DNA from 3 places in the Pseudomonas sp. HP_08 genome. Region 2 is predicted to be linked to each of the others. Evidence: predicted binding sites of a transcription regulator. Region 2 holds the regulator's gene; each other region holds the start of a gene.
What was found. The regulator FliA, encoded in region 2, starts transcription of late flagellar genes. The targets are predictions, from matches to a motif close to CTAAAGTTTNNNNNNNNNNNGCCGNTAA.
Positions count from the first base shown of each region.

Region 1: a site for FliA is predicted at 2,630-2,657, ahead of ACYAS9_RS00290 (flagellar protein MotY). Genes of this name have one in related genera too.
Region 3: a site for FliA is predicted at 2,228-2,255, ahead of ACYAS9_RS23675 (methyl-accepting chemotaxis protein). Genes of this name have one in related genera too.

Region 1 covers NZ_JBTOQC010000001.1:56,520-61,785, reverse strand. The annotation lists gene bfr (bacterioferritin) at 1-259, opposite strand, end outside; gene ACYAS9_RS00305 (bacterioferritin-associated ferredoxin) at 460-678, opposite strand; gene rnt (ribonuclease T) at 851-1,522, opposite strand; gene pyrC (dihydroorotase) at 1,519-2,565, opposite strand; gene ACYAS9_RS00290 (flagellar protein MotY) at 2,716-3,681, shown strand; gene ACYAS9_RS00285 (argininosuccinate synthase) at 3,800-5,017, shown strand; gene ACYAS9_RS00280 (hypothetical protein) at 5,081-5,266, opposite strand, start outside.
Region 2 covers NZ_JBTOQC010000004.1:151,516-156,781, reverse strand. The annotation lists gene ACYAS9_RS05780 (chemotaxis protein CheA) at 1-369, opposite strand, end outside; gene ACYAS9_RS05775 (protein phosphatase CheZ) at 401-1,186, opposite strand; gene ACYAS9_RS05770 (chemotaxis response regulator CheY) at 1,206-1,580, opposite strand; gene fliA (RNA polymerase sigma factor FliA) at 1,829-2,569, opposite strand; gene fleN (flagellar synthesis regulator FleN) at 2,566-3,402, opposite strand; gene flhF (flagellar biosynthesis protein FlhF) at 3,518-4,849, opposite strand; gene flhA (flagellar biosynthesis protein FlhA) at 4,861-5,266, opposite strand, start outside.
Region 3 covers NZ_JBTOQC010000034.1:345,418-350,683, forward strand. The annotation lists gene ACYAS9_RS23670 (hypothetical protein) at 1-175, opposite strand, end outside; gene ACYAS9_RS23675 (methyl-accepting chemotaxis protein) at 480-2,045, opposite strand; gene ACYAS9_RS23680 (CPBP family intramembrane glutamic endopeptidase) at 2,301-3,092, opposite strand; gene acnA (aconitate hydratase AcnA) at 3,189-5,266, opposite strand, start outside.

The DNA.
Region 1 (5,266 bases), on a different contig from region 2:
GCATTTCCTTGGTGTGCTCGCCGATCAGGATCTTGCCCAGGTCCTGAAGGTTAGGCAGGCCTTCAAGGAACAGGATGCGCTTGATGACCTTGTCGGCATCTTTCATTGCCTGGATGGACTCGCGGTACTCGTGGGCGCCGATTTTGGTCAGGCCCCAGTCGTCGTACATACGCGCATGCAGGAAGTACTGATTGATGGCGACCAGCTCGTTACCGAGGATCTTGTTGAGGTGCTGGATGACTGTAATGTCGCCTTTCATGTTGTGTTCCTGCCGCAGGCTAATGTCTATAGGCGGCGAGTTTGAGCCGGCACTAAACGGCTGTCAAACCTAAGTTATTGAATAATAAGTGAATTTAAATCTGAATAAGAATGTTTGAGTTCTGCATCTTGGCGCTAAGTAATTGAATTGCAGGCATAAAAAAACCGGACACAAGGTCCGGTTCGATAAAACAGGGTCTTTTATGCTGCAGAAAATTCTGCAGGATAAGCCAGCGAGGCCTGGCTGGTCTGGAGTTCGGTCAAGGTTTCGCGTACGACCTGTTTGGCGAGACAAGCGCATTTGCCGCATTGCGTAGCAACACCGAGTGTCTGGCGAACGTCGCGATAACTGCAGCAGCCTTCGAGAATGGCATCCCGGATCTGGCCGTCAGTAACACCTTGGCAGAGACAAACATACATAAGCTTGAACCGTCGCTGTGCATTGATTGCTAGTTGCCGACGAGACTAATGATAATGAGAATGCTTGTCAAAATTGTTTTGAACCGGATTCAGCCAGCCCGATGAATGGTGCGGTGTTGCAATAACCGTGTCACCCAATGCGCACCTGCGTGGTGCAGGTGCGCAAGCGGATTTAGTCGTAATCGCGCCAGCCGCCCATATCTTTCCAGCGGTTGACGATGCCGCAGAACAGCTCTGCAGTCTTTTCCGTGTCGTAGCGGGCCGAGTGTGCCTCGCGACCGTCGAAGTCCATGCCAGCGGCATTACAGGCCTTCGCGAGCACGGTCTGACCATAGGCCAGGCCGGCCAGGGTCGCGGTATCGAAGCTGGAGAACGGATGAAACGGGTTGCGCTTCATGTCCAGGCGCGCCACGGCGGCATTAAGGAAGCCCAGGTCGAAGCTGGCATTGTGGCCGACCAGTACCGCACGCTTGCAGCCATTGGCCTTGATGGCCTTGCGCACGCCACGGAAGATGTCGGTCAGCGCGGTTTCTTCGCTGACAGCCATGCGCAGTGGATGGTCGAGCTTGATCCCGGTGAATTCCAGCGCTGCCGCTTCGATGTTGGCGCCCTCGAAGGGCTCCACACGGAAGAAGTAGGTGTGGTCGGGGTACACGAAACCTTTTTCATCCATGCCGATGGTGACGGCTGCAATTTCCAGCAGGGCGTCGGTGGCCGAGTTGAAACCGCCGGTTTCGACATCGATCACAACCGGCAGATAGCCGCGAAAGCGTGCGGCCATCGGGTGGCGCGAGCCGCCGCCGTGGTGGATGTCGAGATCGTCGTCGAGATGATCGTCACTCACGCGTTTTCCTCCAGAACACGCCAGCGCAGTTTTTCACCTGCGCGCAGCGGGATTACGTTCAGTTCGCCAAACGGCAGGCTGGCTGGCGCTGTCCATTCGTCGCGAATCAAAGTGATGGTGTCCTGGTTGGCAGGCAAACCGTAGAACGCCGGGCCATGCAGGCTGGCAAAACCTTCGAGCTTGTCCAGTGCATTGCGCTGTTCAAACGCTTCGGCATACAACTCGATGGCGGCATAGGCGGTGTAGCAGCCGGCACAGCCGCAAGCCGCTTCCTTGGCATGCTGGGCATGCGGCGCCGAGTCGGTGCCCAGGAAGAACTTGTTGCTGCCACCGGTGGCAGCGTCAAGCAGTGCCACCTGATGCGTGTTGCGCTTCAGGATCGGCAGGCAATAGAAGTGTGGACGAATGCCACCCACCAACATGTGATTGCGGTTATACAGCAAGTGATGCGCGGTGATGGTCGCCGCAACATTGGCGGACGCCTCGTTGACGAACTGCACGGCGTCGCCGGTGGTGATGTGTTCGAACACCACCTTCAGGGTCGGGAAGCGCTCGACGACACGGCGCAGGTGTTCGTCGATGAAGATCTTTTCGCGATCGAACACGTCGACCTCGCCACGGGTGACCTCGCCATGCACCAGCAGCAGCAGGCCGACTTCGGCCATGGCTTCAAGGGCCGGATAAATCTTGTCGAGGCTGGTGACGCCGGAATCGGAGTTGGTGGTCGCGCCGGCCGGGTACAGCTTGGCTGCATGCACGAAGCCGCTGGCCTTGGCGGTGCGCACGTCTTCGGCCGTGGTCTGGTCGGTCAGGTACAGCACCATCAAGGGTTCGAAGCGGCTGCCGGCTGGCCGTGCTGCGAGGATACGCTGGCGGTAGGCATCGGCCTGTTGCGCGTTGCGTACGGGAGGCACCAGGTTGGGCATGATGATTGCGCGGCCAAAGGTGCGCGCAGCGTCGGCGACGGTATGAGGCAGCACAGCTCCGTCACGGAGATGGATGTGCCAGTCGTCGGGGCGCAATAGGGTCAGGCGGTCGGACATTGGGGATTCCAGGCGGTTCGAACTCGCGGAATGCTACCGGAAAAGACAGTCTCAGGCACTCGCTATCAAGTTTTGTAGGAAGTTACCGATAGCAAGCAAGTAGGTCGGCATTTTTCTGTTTTGCCGGCATTTTTTCAGGTGGAGCCTCCCGTGCGCCAGCGATATCTAGCCCTGCTCAGCCTCGTCGTCAGCCTTCCCGCTGTGGCGGTCAATTTCCAGACGCGCCTGGAAAGCATCGAGTGGAAGGTCGAGGGCGATCAGTTCGAGTGCCGTCTGAGCCAGCCCATCACGGACCTGGGCGCCGGCGAATTCGTGCGCCGCGCCGGCGAGCAGGCGACCTTTCGCCTGAAGGCTTCTTACAACACGCTGGGCAATGGCTCTGCGACGCTGCTGGCGGCCGCCTCGCCCTGGCAGCCGGGGCGTGGCGACATCAATCTGGGGTCGGTGCGCGTCAGCAACGGCGAAATCCCGTTCAATACCACCCAGGCGCAAGCCGGTCGTCTGATTACCGGTCTGCTCGAAGGCCGCAGCCCGGTTATTCGTCACTTTGCCCGTGACGGCGGCGGCGCGATGGAAGTGCGCCTGTTGCCGGCCCGGTTCCGTGAGGCTTTCGGCGAGTATCAGGCCTGTACGGCCAAATTGCTGCCGATGAACTTCGATCAGATCAAGCAAGCCGAGGTGGGCTTCCCCGGCGGCGGTATCGAACTCGATGCCAAGGCCAAGGCGCGCCTGGACAACATGCTCGCGTACCTGAAGGCTGACCCGACGGTCAACCATATCGAACTGGACGGCCACTCGGACAACAGCGGCAACCGCCTCACCAACCGCGACCTGTCACGGCGCCGGGCGTTGGCGGTCATGGACTATCTCAAGGCCAATGGCGTGCCTGAAGAGCAGATCACCCTGCGTTTTCATGGCGAACGCTACCCGCTGGCAGCCAACACCAACAATGCCAACCGCGCGCGCAACCGCCGGGTAAATGTGCAACTGGAGCGCGTTGCCCCTCAAGAACGGCCCGTGCCCGCCGCCCCGGCAGAACTGCCACCGGTCGCTCCGGCGGCGACTCTGCCGGCGCCTGCACCGTCCGCAACAGGCGCGCCCGGCAAGGCATCCTGACGCCGCAAGGGTTGGCAAGAACTGTCGCCTGGTCATCACACGCTGTCGCGCCACTGTAAATCTGCCGGTTTGAACGGTAGACTCGACGGTTTTCCGTACAACCCGGTGGAGTGATGGCATGGCGGACGTAAACAAGGTCGTTCTGGCGTATTCGGGTGGCCTCGATACTTCAGTAATTCTGAAGTGGCTGCAAGATACCTATAACTGCGAGGTGGTGACGTTCACCGCTGACCTGGGGCAGGGCGAAGAGGTGGAGCCTGCACGCGCCAAGGCGCAGGCCATGGGCGTCAAAGAAATCTACATCGACGATCTGCGCGAAGAGTTCGTGCGCGATTTCGTCTTCCCGATGTTCCGTGCCAACACTGTCTACGAAGGCGAGTACCTGCTGGGTACTTCCATCGCACGTCCACTGATCGCCAAACGCCTGATCGAAATCGCCAATGAAACCGGCGCCGACGCGATCTCCCACGGCGCCACCGGCAAGGGCAACGATCAGGTTCGCTTCGAGCTGGGCGCTTATGCCCTCAAGCCCGGCGTCAAGGTCATTGCGCCATGGCGTGAATGGGACCTGCTGTCGCGCGAAAAACTGATGGATTACGCTGAAAAGCACGCCATCCCGATCGAGCGTCACGGCAAGAAGAAGTCGCCGTACTCCATGGATGCCAACCTGCTGCACATCTCTTACGAGGGCGGTGTACTGGAAGACACCTGGACCGAGCACGAAGAAGACATGTGGCGCTGGACCAAGTCGCCCGAAGACGCGCCTAACACCCCGACCTACCTCGAGCTGACCTACCGCAATGGCGACATCGTTGCCATCGACGGCAAGGATCTGAGCCCGGCCCAGGTTTTGGCTGAACTGAACCGCATCGGCGGCGAGAACGGCATCGGTCGCCTCGACATCGTCGAGAACCGTTATGTGGGCATGAAGTCCCGTGGCTGCTACGAGACCCCGGGCGGCACCATCATGCTGCGCGCTCACCGCGCCATCGAGTCGATCACCCTGGACCGTGAAGTGGCTCACCTCAAGGACGAGCTGATGCCGCGTTACGCCAGCCTGATCTACACCGGCTACTGGTGGAGCCCTGAGCGTCTGATGCTGCAACAGATGATCGATGCCTCCCAGGCGCACGTGAATGGCGTGGTCCGCCTGAAGCTGTACAAGGGCAACGTGATCGTGACGGGCCGCAAGTCCGATGACTCGCTGTTCGACGCCAACATTGCCACCTTCGAAGAAGACGGCGGTGCCTACAACCAGGCCGACGCTGCGGGCTTCATCAAGCTCAATGCACTGCGCATGCGTATTGCTGCGAACAAGAACCGCAAGTTCTTCTGAGTCGCGTCCTGACGATGCAATGCAGCCCCGGCCGGGGCTGCATTGCACGCCGGCATGACCGCCTCATGCCTTTATGCGGGGTCTGCCAGCCTTGCGTTGCACCGGTGGGCAGGCCTTGTAGGCAGGCGACTCCTCTTGCAGCGTCGGCACGCACTGTCGCGCAGCTTTCGGAATAAAAACCAGCAAGTCTTCAATCCCCATGCTATGGCGCTTTAACAGCGTCAGCAGTTTTTGTTCAAAGGCCAGGTC
Region 2 (5,266 bases):
CAGTGCCGCCAGCAGTTCAGGGGTGGCAGGCGTGACGTCGCTACGCTCACGCACCTGGCCGAACATGCTGTTGACGGTGTCCAGCGCTTCGAGAACCACGTCCATCAATTCAGAGTCTACGCGCCGCTCACCCTTGCGCAGGATGTCGAACACGTTCTCGGCAATGTGGCAGCACTCCACCAGCTCATGCAGCTGGAGGAAGCCGGCGCCCCCTTTAACAGTGTGAAAACCGCGAAAAATTGCGTTGAGCAAGTCTGCGTCATCCGGTCGGCTTTCAAGCTCGACCAGTTGTTCGGACAATTGCTCGAGAATCTCGCCGGCCTCTACCAGAAAATCCTGAAGGATCTCTTCATCGGCGCCGAAGCTCATGGGGGTGCTCCCTAAAATTAACCGTCAAGATCTAGAAGCCGAGGCTCGATAACAAGTCGTCCACATCATCCTGACCGGAAACGACATCTTCCCGTTTATCGGCATGAATTTGCGGACCTTCACCTTGGGCGAGATTTTTTTTCGGATTATTTTCCGCCAACAGTGCTTCACGATCATGTTCGATGCCGGCAAAGCGATCGACATGGCTGGCCATCAGCACCAGCTTGAGCAGATTGCTCTCAACCTCGGTGACCAATTGCGTGACGCGCTTGATCACCTGACCGGTCAGATCCTGATAGTCCTGAGCGAGCAAGATATCGTTGAGGTTGGTCGCCACGCTGTGGCTTTCCTTCTCTGTCCGAGAAAGAAAGCTTTCAACGCGCTTGGCCAGCCCGCGAAACTCTTCGGCACCGATCTCGCGACGCATCAGGCGTCCCCAGTCGGTACTCAACGCCTTGGCATCGTCGCTGAGGCTGTTCATCAACGGCGTGCTTTGTTCCACCAGGTCCATGGTGCGGTTGGCCGCACCTTCGGTCAGGCGCACAACATACGACAGGCGTTCGGTGGCGTCCGTGATCTGGGACACCTCTTCGGCTTGCGGCATTTGTGGGTCAATCTGGAAATTGACGATCGCACTGTGCAATTCACGCGTCAGCTTGCCCACTTCCTGATACAGGCCGCGGTCACGCGTCTGATTGAGCTCATGGATCAATTGCACCGCATCGCCAAATTTGCCTTTTTCAAGGCTGGCGACGAGTTCATGCGCATGTCTTTTCAGGGTCGACTCAAAGTCACCCAGCGAATCATTGTTGTCCATAGCGCCCTCGCGGCATGCATCAGCTATTGACGCGCTCGAAGATCTTTTCGATCTTTTCTTGCAGTACCTGGGCGGTAAAAGGCTTGACCACATAGCCGTTAACACCGGCCTGGGCAGCCTCGATGATCTGCTCACGCTTGGCTTCGGCGGTCACCATCAATACCGGGATGTTCTTCAGACGCTCGTCCTGACGCACCTGGCGCAGCAGGTCGATGCCTGACATGCCGGGCATGTTCCAGTCGGTAACCAGAAAATCGAAACCACCGCTTTGCAGCATCGGCAGCGCGGTAAGGCCATCATCGGCTTCCGAGGTGTTGGTGAACCCCAGATCACGCAACAGGTTTTTTATGATCCGCCGCATCGTTGAGAAATCATCAACGATGAGGATTTTCATGTTCTTGTCCAATTCGACCTCCAAGCAGTCCTGAACGAGCCCGGCTCCCGGACCCGCTGTTCACTCAATACCGGCACAGCACATTTTCGACCGTTTGCAGCCTTCACATCCCGGGCACATAGACACGGCCAAAGCGCCTGAAACAGCCACCCCGAAAGGTCTGCTGACAGGCTCCTGCCTTGTCTGGTTACTCGACACATGACGCCCTGCACAGCCGGTCTGCAGCCGCCCGGATAGTCCGGGCGCTGTCAGCGCGCGCGCCACTCCCCCAAACGCCCCCGCAAACGCGCGGCGCACTGGCTGTGTAACTGGCTAACCCGTGACTCGCTGACCCCCAGGACCTCACCGATCTCCTTGAGGTTCAGCTCTTCGTCATAATACAGCGCCAAGACCAGACGCTCACGCTCTGGCAAATTGGCAATGGCATCGGCCAGCGCGGCCTGAAAGCGCTCGTCTTCCAGGTCCCGCGACGGCTCCAGCGAAGCGCTGGCGCCATCCTCGTGCAGCCCGTCATGATCGCCGTCCTGCAAGAGGTCGTCAAAACTGAACAGGCGGCTGCCCAAGGTGTCGTTCAAGATAGCGTAATAATCATCCAGACTTAACTGGAGTTCGGCAGCAATCTCGTGATCTTTAGCGTCGCGACCGGTTTTTGACTCAATGCTGCGAATTGCGTCGCTGACCATCCGGGTATTGCGGTGTACCGAACGTGGCGCCCAGTCACCTTTACGCACCTCGTCGAGCATCGCCCCACGAATGCGGATACCGGCGTAAGTCTCGAAACTGGCGCCCTTGCTCGAGTCGTATTTGGTCGACACTTCCAGCAGGCCGATCATGCCGGCCTGGATCAGATCTTCCACCTGCACACTGGCCGGCAAGCGTGCCAACAGGTGGTAGGCGATGCGCTTGACCAATGGAGCGTAACGCTCGATCAGTTCGTACTGCGAATTCCTGGAAGCCTTGCTGTACATCTGATAACCGCTGGCTGTCATTGAACAGGTCCCGCTGCGCTGGTCTGGTGAACAAGCCGTTCGACGAAGAACTCAAGGTGCCCGCGCGGGTTGGCCGGCAGCGGCCAGGTATCGACCTTCTGGGCGATAGCCTTGAACGCCAGGGCGCACTTGGAACGCGGAAACGCTTCGTAGACGGCACGTTGCTTCTGCACGGCCTTGCGTACGCACTCATCATAAGGAACGGCGCCAACGTACTGTAGAGCCACGTCAAGGAAACGGTCGGTGACCTTGGTCAGCTTGGCGAACAGGTTGCGTCCTTCCTGCGGGCTCTGGGCCATGTTGGCCAGGACCCGGAAACGGTTCATGCCGTAGTCGCGATTGAGCAGCTTGATCAGCGCGTAGGCGTCGGTGATCGACGTCGGTTCGTCGCACACCACCAGCAGCACTTCTTGCGCTGCGCGTACGAAGCTAACCACGGATTCGCCGATGCCGGCGGCGGTGTCGATCACCAGCACGTCGAGGTTGTCGCCGATCTCGCTGAAGGCCTGGATCAGGCCGGCATGCTGGGCAGGCGCCAGATGCACCATGCTCTGGGTGCCTGAGGCAGCCGGCACGATGCGCACACCGCCAGGGCCTTGCAACAACACGTCGCGCAGCTCGCAGCGGCCTTCGATGACATCGGCCAGGGTGTGCTTGGGGGTCAGGCCCAGCAGGACATCGACATTGGCAAGGCCCAGGTCGGCATCGAGCAACATGACACGTCGCCCAAGCTCGGCCAGCGCCAGTGAAAGGTTCACTGACACGTTGGTCTTGCCGACGCCACCTTTGCCGCCGGTCACGGCGATAACCTGTACGGGATGCATGCTGCCCATGTTATTTCATTACCTTGTCATGCGTAGACCGAAACCACATTACGGGCTGCACGTTCGCGAGCGAACAATGCCTGGCAGACCAGAGATGCAGGGACTTTCCAATCGTTTCCATCATTTACCCCACTTGCTTGCCGGGGGTGTGATACAGGTCGGCGAACATATCCGCCATGGCCTCTTCGCTCGGCTCATCCTGCATCTGCACACTGACCGCACGGCTCACCAGCTGGTGACGACGCGGCAGATGCAGATCATCAGGAATACGTGGCCCATCGGTCAGATAAGCCACTGGCAATTCATGACCGATCGCAAGGCTCAGCACTTCGCCAAGGCTTGCGGTTTCATCCAGTTTGGTCAGGATGCAGCCGGCCAGGCCACAGCGTTTGTAGCTGTGATAGGCCGCGGTCAGCACCTGTTTCTGGCTGGTAGTACCCAGCACCAGATAGTTGCGCGAGCGAATACCCCGCCCGGCCAGGCTTTCCAGTTGCAGACGCAGTGCCGGGTCGCTGGCTTGCAGGCCTGCGGTGTCGATCAGCACGACGCGCTTGCGAATCAACGGCTCCAGCGCCTGGGCCAGCGACTGGCCCGGGTCGACGTGGGTCACCGGCACATTGAGAATCCGCCCCAGGGTCTTGAGCTGCTCCTGGGCGCCAATACGAAAACTGTCCATGCTCACCAGCGCGATGTTCTGCGAGCCGTACTTGAGCACGTAACGCGCGGCCAGTTTGGCCAGCGTGGTGGTCTTGCCCATGCCGGCAGGGCCGACCATGGCGATGACACCGCCCTCTTCCAGCGGCTCGATTTCCGGCACATTGATCATCCGCGCCAGGTACGCCAACAGCATGCGCCAGGCCTGCTTGGGGTCTTCGATGTCCGGGATCATGCCCAGCAGGTCGCGTGACAGCGGGCCCGACAGGCCGATGCGCTGCAGACGGCGCCACAGGTTGGCCTGCTGCGGGCGGGCGCCCTGCAACTGGTTCCAGGCCAGCGAGCCGAGCTGCACTTCAAGCAGCTCGCGCAGGCCATTGAGCTCCGAGCACATCGACTCGAACACGCGCTGGCCGATGGCGGCTTCGCTGCTGGCCGATGAAGGCGGTGGCGCAGCAGGCCGTGGCGGCTCTTCGAGGGTCGGTTCGATGTGCGTGTCGGCAGCGCTGAGCGGCAAGCCGGAAAACAGCTGAAGGTTGTTGTTCGCATCGTTGTCGGTGCGATTTTCAAGTTCGGCTTGTGCAGAGACGATGCGCGACTGGGTCTTGCGCAGCTCGTCTTCAAGTTCCATGTTCGGCACGCGCGGCGCCAGGGCGGACAACTTGTAATCCAGGGCAGCAGTCAGCTCGACGCCACCGGCAATGCGCCGGTTACCGATGATGGCCGCCTCGGCGCCCAGCTCATCGCGAACCAGTTTCATGGCTTGACGCATATCGGCGGCGAAAAATCGCTTAACTTGCATGACTCACTACCTCAGCCGTTGGGCCCGACAGTCGCTACGATGGTGACTTGCTTGTTGTCCGGAATTTCCTGGTACGCCAGAACATGCATGTTCGGTACAGCCAACCGTCCAAACCTCGACAACATGGCCCGGATGGGGCCTGCTACCAGCAGAATCACAGCCGACCCTTGCATTTCCTGACGCTGGGCGGCTTCGATCAACGAACGCTGGAGCTTCTCGGCCATGCTCGGTTCAAGAAGAACGCCTTCTTCCTGACCCTGACCGGCCTTCTGCAGACTATTGAGCAAGATCTGTTCCAACCTTGGCTCAAGCGTGATAACAGGCAGCTCAGACTCAATTCCTACAATGCTTTGCACGATTGCGCGGCTCAGCGCGACACGTACCGCCGCCACCAAAGCGGCGGTATCTTGACTCCTT
Region 3 (5,266 bases), on a different contig from region 2:
AGGGTTCGCCTAGCAATTGACCATTCAGTGTCAGTTGAACAAAGTAGCCTGTTTGCATGTTCTCCCAAATGACAATATTTACCGGCAGTGGCTTGTCCAGTGCTGAAACAGGCAGTAACCCGTCAATAGGGGCTGCAAGCGCTACAAAAGGAGAAGGTAGTTCGAAAGTGTTCATGTGCTGTTCTCATTAAGATGACGAGTTCCTTATGGTGCTCGTCAGGGATAAGGGGCAGGCTAAACAGGATTAAGGGTGTGAAGTCCCTGTCTTATTGCCTGATTTCGAACTAATCGACTTGCCTTCCCCCTGTCAACCCACTCCAACCCAGCCAGACCCACTTCAATAATATTTGGGAAATGTCCTGCAAGTTCACACATGCTTTTTACAAAACCCTGTAGGACCCACGCCCACTACTAAAACCCGGCCAATAAAAAACCCCGCCAGGCATGCACCTGGCGGGGTTCCAATAAGCCGTAAAAGCCTACCGGTTAAAACGCTCCACCAACGAGTATTGCGAGTGCGCGGTATGAGTCAGTTCTGCGCTGAGCACCGCCGAGCGTTGGGCGCCGTCGGAGGTCTGGTCGGCCAGGTCGGCGATGTTGGAGATGTTGCGGCTGATCTCGTCGGCTACCGAGCTTTGCTGTTCGGTGGCGGCGGCGATCTGGGTGGCCATGTCGGTGATATTGGCCACCGCCTCGCTGATGCCCACCAGTGCCTGGTCGGCTTCCAGCACGCGGGCCACGCCTTCTTCAGCCTGGCGATGGCCGGCGTTCATGGTCTGTACGGCGTTATTGGCGGTTTGTTGCAGTTTGGCGATCAGGCCATGAATCTGCCCGGTCGATTCGGTGGTGCGTTGTGCCAGTTGCCGCACTTCGTCGGCCACCACGGCAAAGCCGCGGCCCATTTCGCCGGCGCGGGCGGCTTCGATGGCGGCGTTGAGGGCCAGCAGGTTGGTCTGGTCGGCGATGCCTTTGATCACATCGACCACGCCGCCAATTTCATCGCTGTCGCGGGCCAGTTGGGTTACGGTCAGGCCGGTTTCGCCCACCGCAGTCGACAGGCGCTGGATCGCTTCACGGGTTTCGCCGGCGATGTCGCGGCCGCGACGGGTCAGGTCGTTGGCCTGCTGTGTGGCGGTGGCAGTGCTTTGTACATGGCTGGCCACTTGTTGTGTGGTGGCGGCCATCTGGTTGATGGCGGCGGCAACCTGTTCGGTTTCGACGCGCTGACGCTCAAGGCCTGCAGAACTTTCGTTGGCCAGAGCATTGGATTGCTCGGCTTGCAGGTTCAGGTGCTCGGCGGTGTCCTGCAGACGAGTCAGGCAGGTTTTCAGGCGTGCGTCCTGGCTGAGGATCGACATTTCAAGGCGCGCTTGCGGGCCGCGGCTGTCGGTGTACATCTGCGCGATCAGCGGGTCGGAGGTGGTCTGCTCGGCCAGGCGCAGCAGGCGCTTGATGCCGCGTTGCTGCCAGCTCAGGCCAATCAGGCCCAGCGGTACCGACAGGGCCGCTGCGAGGATGAAGCCCCACCACGAGTCGAGCCAGACGCCGATCAGAAAGCCGATCTGGCTGATCAAAATGAATGGCACCCAGTCTTGCAGCACCGGCAGCCACTTGTCGCGGCTCGGCACGGCGGATTTGCCGCCGTTCAGGCGTGCATACAGGGCCTGGGCGCGGCGGATCTGCTCGGCGGTGGGCTTGACGCGCACGGACTCGTAACCGATCACCTTGCCGTTTTCCAGAATCGGCGTCACATAGGCGTTGACCCAGTAATGGTCGCCATTCTTGCAACGGTTCTTGACGATGCCCATCCAGGGCTGGCCGGTTTTCAAGGTGGCCCACATGTGCTCGAACACCGCAGGCGGCACATCGGGGTGACGCACCAGGTTGTGTGAAGCCTTGAGCAGTTCTTGTTGGCTAAAGCCGCTGATCTGTTGAAAGGCTTCGTTGCAGTAGGTGATTACGCCTTTGGTATCGGTTGTGGAAATCAACCGTTGTTGTGCTGCAAATGTCCGCTCACGCTGAGTGATGGGCTGATTATTACGCATGGGTATTCGATCCTTCGATCCAATAAGGCTTTGAGGCACCGCTAAAAACTACCTGCGTTGTCATCGCTGCGTTAAAAACAGCCTCTCAATGCTCATTGACAACTCGTCAACTCCGCTTGCTCGCCTGTTTTTGCCTCGCGCTGACTGCCTCGCCTACGTTTTTAAAGGTGCCCTTTGGCGAGTTATCGGCACGCGACGCCGGAAATTGAGGCGTCGATCACGTTATTGAGCGCACGTCTTGCCCGCGATCAATACTCAGCGTGCCAGCATCGGGTAGGCGAAGAGGGTGAAATGCACCAGATTCAGACCGAAGTGCGCGCTGACCGCCGCCCATAGTCCGCCATAACGCCAGGCAATGCCGTAGCCGACACCGGCCAGACCGGCCAGCAGCACCCAAGCCCAACCCCCTCCGATATGAGCCAGCCCGAATAACAGGGCGACCGTGACAACTGGCAGTATGCCTCCAGCCGACCATCGATGACAGTAACGTTGCAGCGCGCCCTGAAGATAGGCCCGAAAAAATAGCTCTTCGGTCAGGCTCACCAGCAGCAGGTTGTTCAGCAGCCACATCAGGCTATAAGGCGGCCACTTCGGTGCCCAGGTCGTCACACCCAGCGCCCAGGCCAGTGCCAGGCACAGGCTGATGACCAGCAGCGTGACCGATGCGGCGACCTTGAGCGCGCGAACCGGGTCCACCGGCTGCAAGAGCCACGGGCAGGCCAGCAGGATCCAGAGCCCGATCAGCGGCTTGTCCAGGTTCCAGTAGGTGATGAAGGGCACCGACTCAGGGCTTGAGCGAGCCAGCGTCATGAGCGGCGCATTGTTGAAACCCGGCAGCGCGTGCATCGCCAGGGCCAGGCCGGTAACGATGAACACGCCATGACCCAGGCAACGCACCGGCAGGCGTTGGGTTGGACGCACGGCAAAGGCGGCAATCAACAACAGCCCGATTGCGCCCAGCGCTGCAGGTTCGAGCTGGCCGTGGTACAGCGCAATGCCATAGCCCAGGCTGAGCAGGGTCAACGCTGTCCAGCGCGATGCAGTCATGAGAATCACCTGAATAAAGAGCAGGCGATTCTAGCGGGATAAGGGATGTACAGGAAAAGGTCCGTCAGCGGTTTACAGCCGTGACGGACCCCGTTTTCAGGCTGCGATCAACTGACGCAACACGTAGTGCAGGATGCCACCCGCCTTGAAGTATTCCACTTCATTGAGGGTGTCGATGCGGCACAGCAGCTCGATGTCTTGCTGACGGCCATCTTCGAAGGTGATGCCCAGCTTCAGGGTCATCCCCGGATGCAGCTCAGCCTGGCTCAGGCCGCTGATAGCCAGGGTTTCCTTGCCGGTCAGGCCCAGGCTCTTGCGCGTGTGCGGTGCCTTGAACTGCAAAGGCAGCACGCCCATGCCCACCAGGTTGGAGCGGTGAATGCGCTCGAAGCTTTCGGCGATCACCGCCTTGACGCCCAGCAGGTTGGTGCCTTTGGCCGCCCAGTCGCGGCTGGAGCCGGTGCCGTACTCTTGACCGGCAACGATCACCAGCGGCGTGCCTTCTTGCTGATAGCGCATCGACGCATCATAGATCGGCAGTTTTTCGTCGGTGGGAACGTGCAGGGTATAACCACCTTCTTCGCCGCCAAGCATTTCGTTGCGAATGCGGATATTGGCGAAGGTGCCGCGCATCATCACTTCATGGTTGCCACGCCGTGAACCGTACGAGTTGAAGTCCTTGGGCTCGACGCCTTGCTCGCGCAGATAGCGACCCGCGGGGCTGTCGGTCTTGATGTTGCCGGCCGGGGAAATGTGGTCGGTGGTCACCGAGTCGCCGAGCAGGGCCAGGATGCGCGCCTCGTGGATATCCTCGATCACCGGCAAGGGACCGGCAATATTTTCGAAGAACGGCGGGTGCTGGATATAGGTGGAGTCGTCCTGCCAGACATAGGTGGCGGCTTGCGGTACTTCGATGGCTTGCCACTGCGCGTCGCCGGTGAAGACCTGGGCGTATTCCTTGTGGAACATGGCGGTGTCGACCTTGAGCACAGCGTCGGCGATTTCCTTCTGGCTGGGCCAGATGTCGCGCAGGTACACCGGCTGCCCGTCGCTGCCTTCGCCCAGTGGTTCGCGGCTGATATCGATGCGCACGTTACCGGCCAGCGCGTAAGCCACCACCAGTGGCGGCGAGGCCAGCCAGTTGGTCTTGACCAGCGGATGCACGCGGCCTTCAAAGTTGCGGTTACCGGACAACACCGAGGCGACGGTCAGGTCCGAATGCTGGATGGCTTTTTCGATCGGCTCCAGCAACGGTCCGGAGTTGCCGATGCAGGTGGTGCAGCCATAGCCCACCAGGTCGAAACCCAGCTTGTCGAGGTACGGCGTCAGCCCGGCTGCCTCGTAATAGTCGGTGACCACCTTGGAGCCGGGGGCCAGCGAGCTTTTCACCCACGGCTGGCGCTTCAAGCCTTTTTCGACGGCTTTCTTGGCCAGCAGCCCGGCGGCCATCATCACGCTGGGGTTGGAGGTGTTAGTACAAGAAGTGATAGCGGCGATGACTACCGCGCCGTTTTTCAGGCGATAACTCTGGCCGTTGTATTCGTATTCGGTGCCGTCGATCACTTGTTCGGCGTTGCCCACGGCCACGCCGCCACCGCCTTCGCTTTCCAGACGGCCTTCGTCGACCTGGGTCGGCTTGAGCTGCAAGCCGAGGAAGTCATCGAACGCCTGGGCAACCGCAGGCAGCGGCACGCGGTCTTGCGGGCGTTTTGGTCCGGCAAGACTGGCTTGCACCTCACCCATGTCCAGCGCCAGGGTGTCGGTGAACGCCGGCTCCTGGCCGGGCAGGCGCCACAGGCCTTGCGCCTTGCAGTAGGCCTCGACCAGCTCGACGGTTTCAGCCGGCCGGCCAGACAGGCGCAGGTAATCGAGGGTCACGTCATCGACCGGGAAGAAGCCGCAGGTGGCGCCGTATTCCGGGGCCATGTTGGCGATGGTCGCGCGGTCGGCCAGCGCCAGATCGGCCAGGCCGTCGCCATAGAACTCGACGAATTTGCCGACCACACCTTTCTTGCGCAGCATCTGGGTCACGGTCAGCACCAGGTCGGTGGCGGTGATGCCTTCCTTGAGCTTGCCAGTGAGTTTGAAGCCGATGACCTCCGGAATCAGCATCGACACCGGCTGGCCGAGCATCGCCGCCTCGGCTTCGATACCGCCGACGCCCCAGCCCAGTA